Linked DNA regions of Anaerobacillus alkaliphilus. The protein of the gene in region 3 interacts with the protein of the main gene of each other region in a pairwise test. Links are inferred from orthologs where the notes say so. Each region holds a gene or a part of one and is shown on either strand. Other genes may lie near its edges. The genes, in order: yhbY, nusG and rho.

Region 1 (6,125 bases), on a different replicon or contig from region 3:
TCTGCAAGCTCGTCTAATGAAAAGTCTCCTGTAATTGATACGATATGAAACCCTAAGTCAGATAGGCCTTTTTCGTAAACACTTATCGGGTATGTTCGTTGCTTATGCAACTCATCATATCGCTCATATAACCCTTGTTCATTTTGAACAAAAAAAGATAAATCATGTTCAACACTAAACGGCTCATCTCCGGAAAAACATTCCCAAATATAGGAGATATCTTCACCATTATGAGCAAACGTATTACCGGCCAATACGTTATCAACCTTATGGACCGAGTGAACATCAAAGATAAACAAGCCATTATCATTTAGGTGATTGTAGACTTTCTGGAAGGTCTGGCAAATATCAGTTTCATCATGAAGGTAATTAATGGAATCACATAAGCACAATACTACATCAAATTTACCTAAACCATCTAACTCCTTCATATCCTGTTGAAAAAATTGAATGGCTACTCCAGCATTTTCACTTTTTTCTCTCGCCACATAGAGCATTTCCTCAGATAAATCAACGGCAGTTACATTTATACCCTGCTTACTTAGTGGGATAGCAACATTTCCCGTTCCACAGCCTAAATCTAATACTCGATTTTTACTTGAACCTATACGTTCAGTTATCTCTAAAACGAAAGACACCCACTGATTATAAGGGGCGTCAATCATTAATTCATCATACAAGTAGGCAAATTTATTGTAATTCATTGAGGGTTACTCCTTTTTATACGTCCAGCCATCTTTTTGGTAAATCTTACCTTCCTTCAACAACTTACCAATGGCTCGTTTAAAGGCGCCTTTACTCATATCAAATTTTTGTTTAATGATTATTGGATCTGAATTATCCGTGTAAGGCATACCACCGTCACGTTTAAGTAAAAACTCGTATATTTTATCCGCGTCATCATGTCTTCTTTCATGGGCCTTCGGTTGAAGGGAAATATTGATTTTCCCGTCATCACGAACGAACGTCACTCTACCTGTAATAACTTTTCCTAGGTGCAACTCCTCATTTGCTTCATTGAAATGAAGAAAAGCAATATACCCTTCTTCTGTCATTACAAACACACCTTTTTCCGCAAAGGAGTAAATGGATCCCGTCACATTTTCGTTCAAGATTGTTTTTGGAGCTTTTTCTGCTGTTTCTTCTATCGGCGTACCACGAAGAAGTCGTCCCATTAGTCGACCTTTTTTATCGTAAATTAATGATACAGGCACCTTATCTCCTACTTTAGGCCACAACGAGCGATCTGGACCTAGGTCATCCATCGACAAGAACAAATCACGGGCAATACCATTATAAAGGAATACGCCATCTCTCTCATTTATTGATACTACTTCTAACCAATCGAATTTCCCTAAAGATACAATTGGTTTTTCCATTGTTGCTGCAAGACGCTCCTGATGATCGTGAAATAAAAACACTTCTACCGTGTCCCCTATTTCAATAGGGGATGTAACTTGTCGCTTATGGAGTAGCACATCTTCACTGTTTTCCTTTTCAGTTGTTAAAAAATAGCCAAAATCAGCTTTTCGAGCGACCTTCAAACTTACAATCATTCCAGGCTTCCATTCCATTACCCAAGAACCCCTTCAACATCCAGTGTCGGTGCATCTCCCCATAGTTTTTCTAAGTTGTAATAAAGACGCTCATCTTTATGGAATACATGAACAACAACATCGTCAAGATCGATGAGAACCCAACGAGCTTGGTCAAAGCCTTCCAATCTTTTTAATTCAATTTCATTTTCTTGCGCTGTTTTTTTAATTTCAGTAGCTATTGCTTGTACCTGCTTTTCAGAGTTACCGTGACAAATTAAGAAGTAATCTGAAATAAGTGAAATCCCCTTCATATCTAAAACAACAATGTTATCGGCTCTTTTGTCATCAGCTGCTTTTACAGCTATTTCTAATATTTTATTTTCATGCATGTACTAAAACTCCTCCTTTAAAATTAAATGATTATAAGTAGCTAACGTATCTGGAAAAACTGGTTGCTGTTTTTTCAGTAAGAAATGAACAGTATTGGCAATCGAAGTAACCAAAGCAAGATCCAAATCTTCCTCAGCTAACACTCGCACTTCTTCAACTCCCTTAAACGTACGATTAGGCTCAATATAATCTGCGATATAAATGATTTTTTCTAATAAGCTCATATAGGGTCTGCCCGTTGTATGGTAGCGGATGCCATTTAAGGTTTCTTCATCTTCAATTCCAACTTCTTTTTTAACTAAAAACGCACCGACTGGGGCATGTAATAGCTCCCGACCATATTTCAATATATTCGGATCCATTTTATGTTCAATAACAATTGATCGCATCTCAGAAACAGGACGATACTTTGCATAATCGTGAAAAATAGCTGCTAACTCCGCCTTCTTTGGATTAGCTCCATATTTGTTAGCTAGTTTAACTGCAGTTTCGACAACCCCAAGTGTATGAATGTAACGTTTTTCAGGTAACTGACTTTTTATTATTTCTAATGCTTTTTCTTTATCCATATATATTCCTCTCCTTTATATAATCATGCACTGTTTCAGGGAGAAGATAACGTACGGATTTTCTATGTTGCAAACGTTCCCTAATTTCACTTGAAGATATTTCTAGTTGAGGAACTTCAATCATAACTACTTTCTCACTATAACTAGAGGAAATCGGATGACCAGGACGCTGAATACCTACAAATGTAACAAGAGTAAGTAATTTATCTATATCCTTCCAGTGAGGAAGGTAATTTATCATATCTCCACCTATAATAAAAAAGAAGCTTGTATCCTCATTACACTTCTTAAGCTCAATCATCGTATCAACTGTATAAGAAGGTCCAACCCGTTCGAATTCAATCAAACATAGCTTAAAATACGAATTACCAGTAATTGCTTGTTTAACCATCTCGATACGATCAGCATCCGAACAAAGGTTGCTCCCAACCTTATGAGGAGGTATTCTTGTTGGCATAAACCATACTTCATCTAAAGAACAAGCGATTCTTGCTTCTTCAGCTATTAGAAGATGGCCATAATGAGGCGGATCAAACGTACCACCTAATATCCCAATTTTTTTCATTTTCCTCCTCCTATTAATCGAATTACGGTAACTGAAGTGTCTTATTTTCTCTTGACTCTTTATATAGAACAATCGTACTTCCTATTACTTGAACCAATTCAGATCTCGTTCCTTTTGACAGTGTTCCTGCCACTTCATCTTTATCCATTTCGCAATTTTGTAAAACACTTATCTTAATTAGCTCTCGTGCCTCTAGCGCTTCTGATATTTGTTTAATCATATTTTCATTTACACAACCTTTTCCAACTTGGAAAATTGGATTAAGATGGTGAGCTTGTGATCGTAAATAGCGTTTTTGTTTTCCTGTTAACATGTAAATCCTCCTAGTTGTTTCCTTACTAATTCTGTCATTCTCTCTGTATCTGGATACTTACCTGTCCATAGTTGAAAAGCTAATGCACCTTGTTCAACAAACATCCCAACTCCATTATGAGTCTTTAATCCTTTTGCTTCCCCTTGTATAAGCCACTTAGTTAAAATTGGATTATAAATCAGGTCACTTAAAACAACTGATGGTTTAGCATGTTGAATAGAAATTGGGACATCATTAACGTTAGGACTCATCCCTATAGAAGTAGTATTAATCACAATGTCGTATAACCCTAAGTTATCCTCTGCCTCACTCATTGAGACAACTGTAATATTTGCATGCCTATAGCTTTGATAATTATCTTTAATTTCAATCGCTTTTGTTATTGTACGATTAGCGATTGTTAAAAGCGCTACGCCTTCATTTGCAAGTACCGTTGCCACTCCACGAGCGGCCCCACCTGCACCAATTACTAAGACATTGCATTCATGCAAGGGCCTATCAATCGTTTTTAGCAATGAGGTTAAATAACCCCTTCCATCAGTATTATATCCAATGTAACGCCCATCCATATTAACTACTGTATTAACCGCTCCAATCATCACGGCTTCTTCATCAATTTCATCTAAAAGGTTCATAATCGCAACCTTATGAGGAATTGTGACATTGAAACCTGAAATGTTTAGTAACCTGAAGGCATCAACCGCTTCTTTTAATTCCACTTCAGGTACGTCAAAGGCGTGATAATAACCTTTCATGCCAAGATGTGTAAAAGCATCATTATGCATGAGAGGCGACATCGAATGCCCTACAGGATGCCCTAGTAAACCATACAGTTTATTCACAAGCACAATCCCCCCTTTTATAACGCCCTAAAAATATTTTTCATTTTCGAGCTTTCTTTTCAATTCATAATTCATAATTCATAATTCATAATTCATAATTCATAATTCATAATTTATATTAGGGCTTTTCTTATTGAAACGCCAACGCCTTTTGGGACGTAAGCCGCAACTCGTGCACTTTCTTCAATTGTTACCCACCCTAGTCCTGAGAATACGATATCACTTTTTTCTTCTCCCACTGTAAACTCATGTTTGACTAATGGAGGAAATTGCTCAACATCTTCATGTCCAGGAGGTTGTAATAAATCACCAAGGTGATTTTTGTATAGCTCATCGGCCTTCTCTAATTTTGTGCGATGAATATTAATCTCATTTGATACATAACAAATAAACGAATTTCTACCACCTGATACATAATCCAACCTAGCTAGACCACCAAAGAAAAGCGTTTGTTCTTCATTCAATTGAAATACTTTAGGCTTAAGTTCCTTTTTAGGAGTAATTGTCTTTAATTCATTTTTCGTTACAAAATGTGCCATTTGATGATGGTTAATAATTCCTGGTGTATCATATAATGAACTTCCATCATCTAATGGAATATCAATCATATCTAATGTAGTTCCTGGAAAATGAGATGTAGTTATAAACTGCTCTTCATCGCCACCAAACTCTTTGATCAATCTATTGATAAAGGTTGATTTCCCCACGTTTGTACTTCCTACAACAAAAACGTCCTTTTTGTTACGGTAATGCTCTATTGCATCAGCAAGCTCTAGAATTCCTAAACCTTTATCTGCACTTATTAAAAACACATCTTCTGGTTTCAAACCTAATTCTTTTGAAGACTGTTTCATCCAGTTAATTAGTTTATTATGATTTAGGACTTTAGGGAGTAAGTCAACCTTGTTTCCCACTAATAAAACTTTGTTCTTACCTACGAAACGATGTAACCCAGGTAACCAGCTACCATTAAAGTCAAAGATATCAACAATTTTTACAATTAGAGCATCACGGTTCCCTAATCCATTTAGAATTTTCAAGAAATCATCATCTGTTAGGGAGACATCCTGCACTTCGTTATAGTGCTTTAAGCGAAAGCATCTTTGACAAATTAATATATTACGTTCTAGAGCTGACTTTGGAACAAAACCAAGTCCATCCTTGTTTTCTGTTTGTACTTTTACACCACAACCAGAACATATTAATTCACGTTCATTCAAATGTATTTCCTCCTATTTTTCTACATTATTTTTGCTATTTATAGTATTCTCTGTTGTTGTATTCAATATAAACAACTTCCTATGGACTACCAAAAATTTCAGTTATCCCTACGATTCACCGATTTTGGAAAATAACTACTACAAATTATATATTATAATCCATTACTGAGTATGGTTTCAATCTATTTACCAAAAACTTTTAGACATGCCCTGATTCCCTCAGAAAAGCCTTGTTTTATTTCGAGAAAAATATAGATTTTCATAATTATACCAAAAATTTTTCGACAAAATTTATCACAAACCTACACATGTGGATAAGCTTATACACAAATCCACACTGATTTTGCTAGTATTTACCAAGTTTATAAACAAGATACTAACAGGTTATTAACAAGGATTTGTGGATAAATCGAACGGTTGTTCCATGTCTTAGGACATGTTAGAATTCAATTAAGCAAAACCTACTACTATATGAAACAGCGCCTATATAAATAACTAGAAAATTTGGAGGTGAACTGCGTAAGCAGGCTAATATGAAAAGTTTATCTGATGATCTACTAGTAGAAACGTATTATAAGGCTATCGAATTACAGTTAAGTACGGATTTTATTATGCTAATTAAAGAAGAAATCGAAAAAAGATCTTTATTAGACAAAATTAAAAAAACTTCATAGTAACATACAAAAGG
Region 2 (6,050 bases), on a different replicon or contig from region 3:
TCTACAGCAGCGCCAGCTTCTTCAAGCTTAGCTTTCATAGCGTCAGCGTCTTCTTTAGATACGCCTTCTTTAAGTGGAGCTGGAGCACCATCAACTAATGCTTTAGCTTCTTTTAATCCTAATCCAGTTAACTCACGAACAACTTTGATAACGTTGATTTTAGAAGCACCAGCAGATGTAAGGATTACATCAAACTCAGTTTGCTCAGCTTCAGCAGCAGCAGCACCGCCACCAACCATAGCTACAGGAGCAGCTGCAGTTACGCCAAACTCTTCTTCGATTGCTTTTACAAGGTCATTTAATTCTAAAACAGTCATTTCTTTGATTGCTTCTAAGATTTGCTCTTTACTCATTTTATATTTCCTCCTAGTTATAAGTTAAATTTAATTTTATCGGGCTATTAAGCACCTTGGTCTTCTTTTTGTTCAGCAACAGCTTTTGTAACCAATGCAAAGTTACGCATTGGAGCTTGAAGAACGCTAAGCAACATAGAAAGTAAACCTTCTCTTGAAGGAAGTTCAGCAAGTGCTTTAACTTCTTCTAATGAAGCAAATCGACCTTCGATAATACCTGCTTTAATTTCTAATGCATCGTTCTTTTTCGCGAAGTCATTAAGGATTTTAGCAGGAGCAATTACGTCTTCGTTACTGAAAGCAATAGCCGTCGGTCCTACTAAAACTGAGTCAAGGTCAGTTAACTCAACTTCTGCAGTTGCACGACGTGTCATAGAGTTTTTATATACTTTAAACTCAACATTCGCTTCACGAAGTTGCTTACGTAATTCAGTTACCTGAGCAACATTTAAACCACGGTAGTCAACAACTACTGTTGCTTTGCTGTCACGAAGCTTCGTTGCGATCTCAGAAACTAATACTTGTTTTTGTCCGAATTGTTGTTTTTGTTCACGTACGCTCATATTTACACCTCCTATGATTATTAGAAAATCTTAAGGCATGCCCAAGGTCTTCTATTCACTATCTGTTCGATAGTAGTAAAACCATACCGTTTTTTTGAGGTGATCCTTATAGGAAAAGCCTCCATGCAGACACACGGAGGCTTTTGTTATATTGATTAGATCAACATTTAACAAACCTCGGTAGGAAATTAAGCGTTAGACGCACCTACTGTCTACGGTATGAATTATTCAATTCACAATGGCTAGTATATCTTGTATTAAAGCCTGAGTCAACTGGAACTATTTAGTAGCAGATGAAACGTTAACTTTAATTCCAGGTCCCATTGTTGAAGCTACTGCGATATTTTTCATGTAAGTTCCCTTAGCAGCTGCAGGTTTAACTTTAACTAAAGTTTCAACTACAGTTGATAAGTTTTCAACTAACTTGTTTGTATCGAAAGAAACTTTTCCGATTGGTGCGTGGATGTTTCCAGCTTTATCAACACGGTACTCGATTTTACCAGCTTTGATTTCATTAACAGCTCTTTCAACTTCGAAAGTAACAGTTCCTGTTTTAGGGTTCGGCATTAAACCTTTAGGTCCTAATACACGTCCAAGTTTACCAACTTGACCCATCATGTCAGGAGTCGCTACTACTACATCAAAGTCAAACCAACCTTGAGCGATTTTGTTGATGTAGTCCTCATCACCAACATAGTCAGCTCCAGCTGCTTCTGCTTCTTTTGCTTTTTCGCCTTTAGCGAATACTAACACACGTTGAACTTTACCAGTTCCGTGTGGAAGAACAACTGCACCACGAATTTGTTGGTCAGCTTTCTTAGGGTCTACACCCAATCTAAATGCAACTTCAACTGTCTCATCAAACGATGCTACTGAAGTTTTTTTCACTAATTCAATTGCTTCTTCAACAGGGTAAGATTTTGTGCGATCAACAAGCTTTGCAGCCTCTTGATACTTTTTACCTTTTTTAGCCAATTTTATTTCCTCCTTGATTGTGGTTTTAGCGGTAGTACCTCCCACTAATAAAGGTTGCGCGCTCAAAAAACTGAGCCTAATCGCAACCCTCCTAAGTCCCTTCATTTAGTAACAAGGGATTAGTCTTCAATAACAATTCCCATACTACGTGCAGTACCTTCAACCATACGCATTGCTGACTCAACGTTAGCAGCGTTTAGGTCTGGCATCTTTTGTTCTGCGATTTCGCGAACTTTATCACGCTTAACAGTTGCTACTTTTTTACGATTTGGCTCACCAGATCCGCTTTGGATACCAGCAGCTACTTTAAGTAATACTGCAGCAGGTGGAGTTTTCGTAATAAATGTAAATGAACGGTCTTCAAATACCGTAATTTCAACCGGGATAATTAAACCAGCTTGATCAGCAGTACGAGCGTTAAATTCTTTACAGAATCCCATAATGTTAACTCCCGCTTGACCTAGTGCAGGTCCAACTGGCGGTGCTGGATTAGCTTTCCCAGCAGGAATTTGTAACTTTACCATTTTTATAACCTTTTTAGCCACGCGACACACCTCCTTAAGTCCGTGATGTGGTAACCGGATCCTAGAATTGATCCTCCCACTCAATTTACTTTCTATTCGAAAGTTGTTCTATTAACTCGCGTTTAAGAACATATAAGATATTATCATTTTAAAAGTAAGAAAGCAAGTTATAAATTTTAGATTTTTTCTACTTGAGTAAAATCTAATTCAACTGGCGTCTCACGACCAAACATATTAACATGAACCTTGATTTTTCTTTTCTCAATTGAAATTTCCTCAATCGAGCCAACAAAGTTCGCGAAAGGACCTTCTTTAACCTTTACTGATTCCTTAAGTTCAAAGTCAATCTCTTCACGTGGTTCTTCAACACCCATTTGACGTAAGATAGCTTCTACTTCTTCTGGTAACAGCGCTGTTGGTTTTGAACCCGCACCCGCTGAACCAACAAACCCAGTTACACCAGGAGTGTTTCGAACTACATACCATGAGTCATCAGTCATGACCATCTCTACTAATACGTAGCCTGGAAAGACTTTACGAGTTACAGACTTTGTTTTTCCGTTTTTTGTTTCTGTCTCTTCTTCAACAGGAACAAGCACTCGGAAGATCTTGTCTGCCATGTCCATTGACTCAACACGCTTTTCTAAATTTGCTTTTACTTTGTTCTCATAACCTGAGTAAGTATGAACAACATACCAATTCTTCTCCATAATGAACAGGACCTTTTCGTCCTTCCCTCCTCTATGGACCAATCCTACTTAAAGAGGATGTTCAAAAAAGCAGGCATACACTCCTTTTTGAACGAACTCTTATTATAAAAGGATAGACCAATTATCCTAAAATAAAGCGAACTAAACTAGAAATACCTAAGTCAACAACCGCAAAGAAAATTGCTATAAAAATTACCGTAGCAACTACTACTGCAGTATATCGAGTTAATTCTTTACGAGTAGGCCAAGATACTCTTTTAAGTTCCTTTACTACATCACGAAAAAATTGACCTGTTTTTTTAACTGTTTCAGCCATTCAAGCCACCTCCACCCTTTAAACACTAACTTAAATTAAATCTGTATATACTTAATAAAAGCAAGTCAGGGGAAAAAATTATGCTTGCGATACAAGTTAATTTTTCTAACCCTTTATACATATGCTTGTACAAATATGCACTGAATACAAGATTACTTTGTTTCAAGATGAAGGGTATGCTCGTTACAAACCTTGCAGAATTTCTTCATTTCTGTTCTTTCTGCAGTCGTAGCGTTGTTCTTTTCTGTTGTATAGTTACGAGACTTACAAATATCGCATGCAAGAACTATTTTCTTACGCATCTATACTACCCCTATCTTACAAATGAGAATATTCACATACTAATAAACCATATCATAGGGCCTAAACAGTGTCAATAACGTCTTATATCAGTGTAACCAATATTACCCTACTTAAAACCCTCTTGGTAATGTAGAATGTAGAATGTAAAATGAAGAATGTTTTTGTAGTGCTTCGAAGCATCACTATAATAATTCATAATTCTTAATTCATAATTCATAATTCATAATTCATAATTCATAATTCATAATTCTTAATTCTTAATTCTTAATTCTCAATTCTCAATTCTCAATTCTTAATTCTTAATTCTTAATTCTTAATTCTTAATTCTTAATTCTTAATTCTCAATTCTTAATTCTCAATTCTTAATTCTTAATTCTTAATTCTTAATTTAAAAAACAGGGCTCGCCCTGTTTTTTTAAATGCTTATTCCTTTTAACTCTACATAACGCTCTAGCTTTCGCTTTACTCTTTGCAAAGCGTTATCAATAGATTTAACATGTCTTTTTAAATCAACAGAAATTTCCTGATACGATCTACCATCCAAATATAACATTAATACTTTTCTTTCGAGGTCACTTAATATCTCACCCATTTTAAGTTCAATATCATCGAACTCTTCTTGATTAATAAGGAGTTCTTCTGGGTCAGTTACACGTGTTCCGGAAATGACGTCAAGGAGTGTGCGATCACTCTCTTCATCATAAATCGGTCGATCCAAAGATACATAGGAATTTAAAGGAATATGCTTTTGTCTCGTTGCTGTCTTTATTGCAGTAATGATTTGCCTTGTAATACAAAGCTCGGCAAATGCTTTAAACGAAGACAGCTTGTCCCCTTTAAAATCGCGAATTGCCTTATAAAGCCCAATCATTCCTTCTTGCACTATGTCTTCATGGTCAGCACCAATTAAGAAGTACGATCTCGCTTTAGCCCTAACGAAGTTCTTATACTTGTTAATTAGGTATTCTAAAGCACCACTATCTCCCTCGCGAACATAGTCTACTAAGTACTCATCTTCCATTTGTTCAAAGTCAGCATTTGTGATTTCCTTGAGTTCTATGCTCACCATCATCCCTCCGACCTTCGATGAATTGTATACGTTTAAAAAGGGAGTTATTAAGCGAAAGTGGGTTATGTAAATTCCCTAATACTACCACCGAAAAATAAAAGATTTATTAGTAGTACGATACTTGTAACCTTTTTAAACAAAACCAATTACCTAAATATAGAAATATTATATAGTATAGTTTTAAGGCTCGTCAACCGCTTACATGTCCCCTCGACGCCATTTTTCAAAAATTTCTGCCATTTCGTCAGAAATCGGAATTTTCGTTGTGTTTTCGCGTTTTTTCGACTTTCTTACTTCTTTGTCGATCCCTTTTTTTACAATACCCATTTCTACTCGGAGTTCTCTCGCTGACTTACGTAATGCACCATACCCAAATGTAACTGACTGTTCAACAAAATCGGATGTAGCAACATACACCTGTGTATCAATACGTTTTAGCTTTTTTACTAACTTCTCAATCCGTTCATCTGCGGTTTCATTCTCTCTTGTATAGATGATCTCTAATCGATAGTTTTTATATTTCTTTCCTATGCCAGGAACCATATGGGCATCAAAAATGATATAAACTTTCATCCCGCTAAAAGCTTGATACTCTGCCATTTTCTCTATTAATTGATCGCGGGCACCCTCTAAATCATCTTTCTTTAACTCTTTTAGTTCTGGCCAATCCCCAATAATGTTGTAGCCATCAACGAGAAGTATCTCAGCCATCTCACTTCGTTCCTATTGGATTACGCTTTCTACGCACCTCATACATCAAAAGACTAGCAGCAACAGATGCATTAAGAGAAGTTACTTTCCCATGCATAGGTATTCCGAGTAAGAAATCACATTTCTCTTTAATTAAACGGCTCATTCCTTTTCCTTCACTACCAATAACTAACCCAATTGGCAAGTCAAAACTAGCTTGTCTAAAATCTGTATCTCCTTTGGCATCGGTGCCGGCAAACCAAAGTCCACGTTTTTTAAGTTCATCCATTGTTCTAGCCAAATTTGTTACTCTTACAACAGGAACATATTCAATTGCACCTGTAGATGCTTTAGCTACAGTAGCCGTTAAACCTACCGCCCGACGTTTAGGAATTATTACTCCGTGAGCACCAGCTGCATCGGCTGTCCGAAGTATAGAGCCGAGGTTATGTGGATCCTCAATTTCATCTAACAACAAGAAGAATGGTTCTTCCCCTTTTTCTTGAGCTTTGATAAATAAATCCTCAAGTTCTGCGTACTCATACGC
Region 3 (6,007 bases):
GCTGGAACGAACGTTATTCGAATTGATGGTGTTGACTCGCTTCATGGATGTCGACATTCAATTATTCCTGATCGAATTGAAGCAGGGACTTATATGATTATTGCTGCTGCTATGGGGCAACAGATGATGATTGACAACGTAATTCCGGATCATTTAGAGTCATTGATCGCTAAGCTTCGTGAAATGGGCGTTCATATCGAGACAAATGATGATCAAGTCTATATTTATCAAACCGGCAACTTAAAAGGTGTTGATATTAAAACATTGGTATATCCAGGCTTCCCAACCGATTTGCAACAGCCTTTCACTTCCCTTTTAACAAAAGCTAGTGGAACCAGCATTGTTACGGATACGATTTATAACGCAAGATTTAAACATATCGATGAACTTAGACGAATGGGTGCTAATGTAAAAGTTGAGGGGCGCTCTGCCATTATTAATGGTGATGGAAATCAACTGCAAGGATCAAAGGTTCGAGCGAGCGATCTTCGTGCAGGTGCAGCGCTTGTTGTAGCTGGACTTATGGCTCAAGGAGTTACTGAGATCTCAGGCGTCGAACACATTGATCGTGGTTATGAGCACCTAGAAGAAAAACTCAAAGGCCTTGGTGCAAAAATTTGGCGTGAAAAACTAACTGCTGACGAATTAAAAGAAGTGGAAAACGCTTAAAGGGCAAGTGTGAATTGTCAATTATGAATTATGAATTGGTTTTGAAGAGCTTCGAAGCTCAAGGAATCAATTCATAATTTACTATACGTATTCAGAATTATTCGAATTGGGGGAGAGAAACATGGAAAGAAGTTTATCGATGGAGCTTGTTCGTGTTACAGAGGCAGCAGCTTTAGCAAGTGCGCGTTGGATGGGTAGGGGAAATAAGGATGCAGCGGATGATGCAGCAACTCAAGCAATGAGAGACGTGTTTGATACGATCCCAATGAAAGGGACCGTTGTGATTGGGGAGGGCGAAATGGATGAAGCCCCGATGCTATACATAGGTGAAAAAGTTGGAAATGGGTATGGCTCTCGTCTTGATGTAGCAGTTGATCCACTTGAAGGAACAAACATTGTTGCCTGTGGGGAATGGAATGCTCTTGCCGTTTTAGCGGTAGCTGATAATGGCAACCTACTTCATGCTCCTGATATGTATATGGATAAAATTGCAGTAGGCCCTGAATCTGTTGGTAAGGTTAGTCTTGACTATACTGTTCTAGAAAACTTGCAAGCAGTAGCCGCTGCGAAAAAGAAGAATATAGAAGATCTAGTAGTTGCAATTTTAAAACGTGAACGTCATGAAAGCTTAATTCAAGAAATTCGTGATACTGGTGCTAGGATTAAATTAATGCAAGACGGGGATGTTGCAGCAGCTATTAATACTGCTTTTGAAGATACAGGAGTTGATATTTTACTAGGTTCGGGTGGAGCTCCTGAGGGTGTACTAGCAGCTGTGGCACTTAAGTGTTTAGGTGGAGAGCTTCAAGGTCGACTACTGCCACAGGATGAGGAAGAAATTGCGCGTTGTAAAAAGATGGGCATTGAAGATGTTAACCGCATTTTAATGATGGATGACCTAGTCAAAGGTGATGATTGTATTTTTGCCGCCACTGGTGTGACCGATGGGGAACTTTTAAAAGGTGTTCGTTACAAAGGTGACGTTGGCTTTACCCAATCTGTTGTTATGCGCGCGAAATCAGGAACAGTACGTTTCGTTGATGGAAAACATAGTCTTAAGAAAAAACCAGATTTAGTGATCAGATAATAGTTCTTACAAAAGAGTTTAGAGGACTACTCTAAACTCTAAATATTCCTCGAGGTAAGAACAAATGTTCTTTTATTTTCCTCACTCATGTTGTATAATTTAGTCATAGATATTGAATTTGCAAAAGTTGTCAAAACTATTTTCTTGAATAAGAATAGTAATTATGGTTAAAATAGTATTTATTATTACTGTTACTAGAAACGTACGAGCAAAACTCTTCTGCTAGTTTTTGAATTAGGACAGTACATAACAAGGTCTCACTCTTCATTAGGAAAATACGAACCTCATCAACTTCACTTATATCCTTTCAATACTTAATTCCAAATCAAATGAATCTCTTTTAAACAAGAGAGGTATTTTTGTATGCTTTTTCATAAAAAAAATCTATTAAAAAGAAGTGGTGTCAAACATGGGTGTAAATTTAGCCGAATTAGAAAATATGAAGCTACGCGAATTATACGAATTAGCAAAACAGTATAAAGTAACGTCTTACAGTAAGTTAACAAAGAAAGAGTTAGTATTTGCAATTTTAAAAGGACAAGCTGAAGAAGATGGCTTAATGTTTATGGAAGGTACTTTAGATATCGTTTCATCTGAAGGTTTTGGGTTTTTAAGACCGATTAATTACTTGCCAAGCTCAGAGGATATCTATATTTCTGCTTCGCAGATCCGTAGGTTTGAGTTAAGAAATGGCGATAGAGTATCTGGTAAGGTTAGAAAGCCAAAAGAAAATGAACGTTTTTACGGATTACTTCATGTAGAAGCGGTAAACGGTGATGATCCTGATACGGCGAAAAGTCGTCCGCATTTTCCAGCGTTAACCCCGTTATATCCAGAAACAAAAATCAAATTAGAAGCCTCACCTGAAAAAGTGTCTTCAAGAATTATTGATATGATTTCTCCTGTAGGGTTTGGTCAGCGTGGTCTTATTGTCGCTCCTCCAAAAGCGGGTAAAACGTTGCTGTTAAAAGAGGTTGCTAATAGTATCAGTGTGAACCATCCTGATGCAGTATTAATTGTTCTTCTAATTGATGAGCGTCCTGAGGAAGTAACTGATATCGAACGTTCTGTAAATGCTGAAGTAGTTAGTTCTACGTTTGATGAAGTTCCAGAAAATCATATTAAGGTTGCTGAGCTTGTTCTTGAGAGAGCGATGCGTTTAGTTGAGTCAAAGAAAGACGTTATTATTTTGATGGATAGTATTACGCGTCTTGCACGTGCATATAACCTAGTTGTCCCACCAAGTGGTCGTACTCTTTCTGGTGGTATTGATCCGGCTGCCTTCCATCGTCCGAAACGCTTTTTTGGTGCGGCGAGAAACATCGAAGAAGGAGGTAGCTTAACAATTTTAGCTACTGCCTTAGTAGAAACCGGCTCACGGATGGATGAGGTAATTTACGAGGAATTCAAAGGTACTGGTAATATGGAACTTCACCTTGACCGTAAGCTTGCAGAAAGACGTATCTTCCCTGCTATCGATATTTTACGTTCTGGTACAAGACGTGAAGAGCTACTTTTACCAAAAGAGCAGCTTGAAACATTATGGGCTATTCGTAAAACAATGAAAGACTCATCGGAATACGTTGACCACTTTATCAAAAAGATTAAAACAACGAAGACAAATGAAGAATTCTTCGCTTCGATTGAAGAGGATAAAGCAGGTAGAAAAGTTCGTTCGTAGTTTGAGTGGACAACCCACAAAATTACAGTTGCAAAACTACTTTTAAGTTGATATAATTTCGTCATGTGTGAAAAAGGTATTACACAAAATAATACCTTTATAAACTCTGTTTCGAAGAGACTCAGGGCAAAAAGGAGATGAAAAGAATGAAACCGGAAATCCATCCTAAATATCAAAAAGTTGTGTTTAAGGATACAAGTACAGGTTTTATGTTCTTAAGTGGCTCAACAAAGTACTCTGCTGAGACTGTTGAGTGGGAAGATGGCAAAACTTATCCTCTATTAAACGTAGAGATCAGTTCTGACTCTCATCCATTCTACACAGGTCGTCAGAAGTTTGCTGACGCTGGTGGACGTGTGGATCGCTTCAAGAAAAAATACAACCTTAAGTAATCCCAAAAATAAAGAAGACAGGCAAGTGCAATTTTCTTGCCTGTTTTTTTTGTTGCTAAGATTGTTACCAAGGCTAATCGGGCCCTGCTCATTTACATAAATTTACTTAAAGAATTTTCATTTTGATCATGAAAATTGTCAGGAAAAGTTGTATTATATATTATTGTGAGGAATTTTCGGAGAGAATACTTGAACAGAGCAGTGATGGGAGAGACAAATATGCATTTAACGAGAAAAGAAGGCTGGTTAGAAGTTGTTTGCGGAAGCATGTTCTCTGGAAAATCAGAGGAATTAATTCGTCGAGTTCGGAGAGCAAGCTTCGGAAAACAAAAAGTACAGGTGTTTAAACCAGCGCTTGATAATCGCTATTCTAGTGAAGAAGTTGTTTCCCACAATGGGACAAAAGTATTGGCAAAGCCTGTGAAAACATCAGTAGAAATTTTAGAATTAGTGGAATTTGATACACAAGTAGTGGCAATTGATGAAGTACAGTTTTTTGACGAAGCAATTATTCCTGTTGTTCAGTCACTTGCAGATCAAGGAATTCGTGTCGTTGTTGCCGGCTTAGATCAAGATTTCCGTGGTGAGCCTTTCGGTCCAGTGCCTACACTAATGGCCTTAGCTGAGACGGTTACAAAATTTCAAGCAATTTGCTTGGCATGTGGATCTCCAGCTAGCAGAACGCAACGTCTAATTAACGGAAGCCCTGCTAATTATGATGACCCAATCATCTTAGTAGGAGCATCAGAGTCCTATGAGCCAAGATGTAGACATTGCCATGAGGTACCTGGCAAACCAGAATTATTACCTATAAAGGAAGAACAAACCAATCTCAGTTAGAGGTTGGTTTTTTTTCGACAAACTTCGGGTTGTCACAGTGACAAATAGGTGAAATTATTTTGTCCTTTCTGGGTAAGCTATCATCAGGAGGTGTTTTCATGAAAAAAGCGCTACTTCTTATCACAGTCATACTTATGACTTGTGGATGTTCGCCGACAAATTCCCCTGAAGCAGGTATGGAAAACACAGTGGATGGCAACCAAGTTGCTTATGGTTTATTAGGGCCTGGTCCGATAAACTATGGTGTTATTAGAGATGATGTAGATGAATATCGGTATGATGGGATGATCAACCAAAGCCCGAGCTTTCGAACATTGGATCGCCACCGTACTGATTTAGGTGATGATCAGGATAAGGTTCGAACAATTCTACTTCAAGAAGGTTTACAACCAGGTGGAATTTTCATCATTGGTAAAGATATTTGGGTAAATGCGAGAACGGATGTACAGGACACGCAGGAACGAGAACAGCAACAGAAAGATATCCAAAGAGTTTTATCGCAAGCAATGCAGCGTTATGACATCCATGTAACGATAAATCCTTAAGTGAACTCGCCTCGGGTTCACTTTCGCCATTTTCTTTGACTTTCTACATAGAACCTTTGACTGTAGGCTTCTCATATACTATAATTATAATGTTATGCCATAAAAAGAGGTGAATGAGCGTGTTTGATCGATTACAGTCATTAGAAGATCGCTACGAAAGGTTAAATGAACTTTTAAGTGATCCAGACGTTATAAATGATTCAACAAAACTTCGTGAATATTCAAAAGAACAATCGAACTTAACAGATACAGTACAGGCTTATAAAGAATACAAAGAAGTTATGACACAATATAAAGATGCAAAATCAATGTTTGAAGAAAAACTTGATGATGAAATGTACGAAATGGTTAAGATGGAAATTAGCGAGTTAGAAGATCAAAAAGAAGAGCTTGAAAACCGCTTGAAAATCTTATTGCTTCCTAAAGACCCGAACGATGACAAAAACGTTATCGTTGAGATCCGTGGTGCGGCTGGTGGAGACGAAGCAGCCCTTTTTGCCGGTGACTTGTATAAAATGTACAGCCGTTTTGCGGAAGCTCGTGGCTGGAAAACGGAAGTTATTGAAGCTAACTACACTGAGATCGGTGGATATAAAGAGATTATCTTTATGATCAACGGTACTGGTGCGTATTCAAAATTAAAGTATGAAAACGGAGCTCACCGTGTACAACGTGTACCAACAACTGAGTCTGGTGGACGTATTCATACATCAACAGCAACGGTTGCAGTTTTACCAGAAGCTGAAGACGTTGAAATTGAAATTCACGAAAAAGATATTCGTGTTGATACATT

Evidence for each region.
Region 1: the proteins of rho (region 3) and yhbY interact in binary tests that used the Escherichia coli proteins (3 or more experiments, as listed by UniProt). The link is inferred for Anaerobacillus alkaliphilus from one-to-one orthologs.
Region 2: the proteins of rho (region 3) and nusG interact in binary tests that used the Escherichia coli proteins (3 or more experiments, as listed by UniProt). The link is inferred for Anaerobacillus alkaliphilus from one-to-one orthologs.

Annotation. Positions count from the first base shown.
Region 1 is NZ_QOUX01000042.1:230,885-237,009, reverse strand. What follows is about bases 1,731-4,669. They hold yhbY (ribosome assembly RNA-binding protein YhbY), read right to left. Parts: upstream 3,376-4,669; coding sequence 3,085-3,375; downstream 1,731-3,084. Other genes in these bases: yqeH (ribosome biogenesis GTPase YqeH), read right to left, coding at 4,331-4,669; aroE (shikimate dehydrogenase), read right to left, coding at 3,369-4,217; DS745_RS14025 (nicotinate-nucleotide adenylyltransferase), read right to left, coding at 2,490-3,062; yqeK (bis(5'-nucleosyl)-tetraphosphatase (symmetrical) YqeK), read right to left, coding at 1,931-2,497; rsfS (ribosome silencing factor), read right to left, coding at 1,731-1,927. Outside these bases: DS745_RS14045 (class I SAM-dependent DNA methyltransferase), read right to left, coding at 1-704; DS745_RS14040 (CvfB family protein), read right to left, coding at 711-1,574; more of rsfS, read right to left, coding at 1,574-1,730; more of yqeH, read right to left, coding at 4,670-5,437; DS745_RS14005 (sporulation histidine kinase inhibitor Sda), read left to right, coding at 5,971-6,111.
Region 2 is NZ_QOUX01000019.1:10,012-16,061, reverse strand. Bases 1,359-4,222 are described here. They hold nusG (transcription termination/antitermination protein NusG), read right to left. Parts: upstream 3,126-4,222; coding sequence 2,592-3,125; downstream 1,359-2,591. Other genes in these bases: sigH (RNA polymerase sporulation sigma factor SigH), read right to left, coding at 4,160-4,222; rpmG (50S ribosomal protein L33), read right to left, coding at 3,594-3,743; secE (preprotein translocase subunit SecE), read right to left, coding at 3,247-3,441; rplK (50S ribosomal protein L11), read right to left, coding at 2,011-2,436; rplA (50S ribosomal protein L1), read right to left, coding at 1,359-1,891. In the rest of the region: rplL (50S ribosomal protein L7/L12), read right to left, coding at 1-353; rplJ (50S ribosomal protein L10), read right to left, coding at 401-916; more of rplA, read right to left, coding at 1,196-1,358; more of sigH, read right to left, coding at 4,223-4,810; DS745_RS04420 (NYN domain-containing protein), read right to left, coding at 5,012-5,524; 23S rRNA (guanosine(2251)-2'-O)-methyltransferase RlmB, read right to left, coding at 5,526-6,050. UniProt on the Escherichia coli protein: Part of the processive rRNA transcription and antitermination complex (rrnTAC). The complex forms an RNA-chaperone ring around the RNA exit tunnel of RNA polymerase (RNAP).
Region 3 is NZ_QOUX01000021.1:22,434-28,440, reverse strand. The notes cover bases 1,481-4,301. They hold rho (transcription termination factor Rho), read left to right. Parts: upstream 1,481-2,165; coding sequence 2,166-3,437; downstream 3,438-4,301. Other genes in these bases: DS745_RS05190 (thymidine kinase), read left to right, coding at 4,049-4,301; DS745_RS05195 (type B 50S ribosomal protein L31), read left to right, coding at 3,584-3,829; glpX (class II fructose-bisphosphatase), read left to right, coding at 1,481-1,756. Outside these bases: DS745_RS05210 (UDP-N-acetylglucosamine 1-carboxyvinyltransferase), read left to right, coding at 1-669; more of glpX, read left to right, coding at 791-1,480; more of DS745_RS05190, read left to right, coding at 4,302-4,669; DS745_RS05185 (hypothetical protein), read left to right, coding at 4,768-5,214; prfA (peptide chain release factor 1), read left to right, coding at 5,334-6,007. UniProt on the Escherichia coli protein: Facilitates transcription termination by a mechanism that involves Rho binding to the nascent RNA, activation of Rho's RNA-dependent ATPase activity, and release of the mRNA from the DNA template.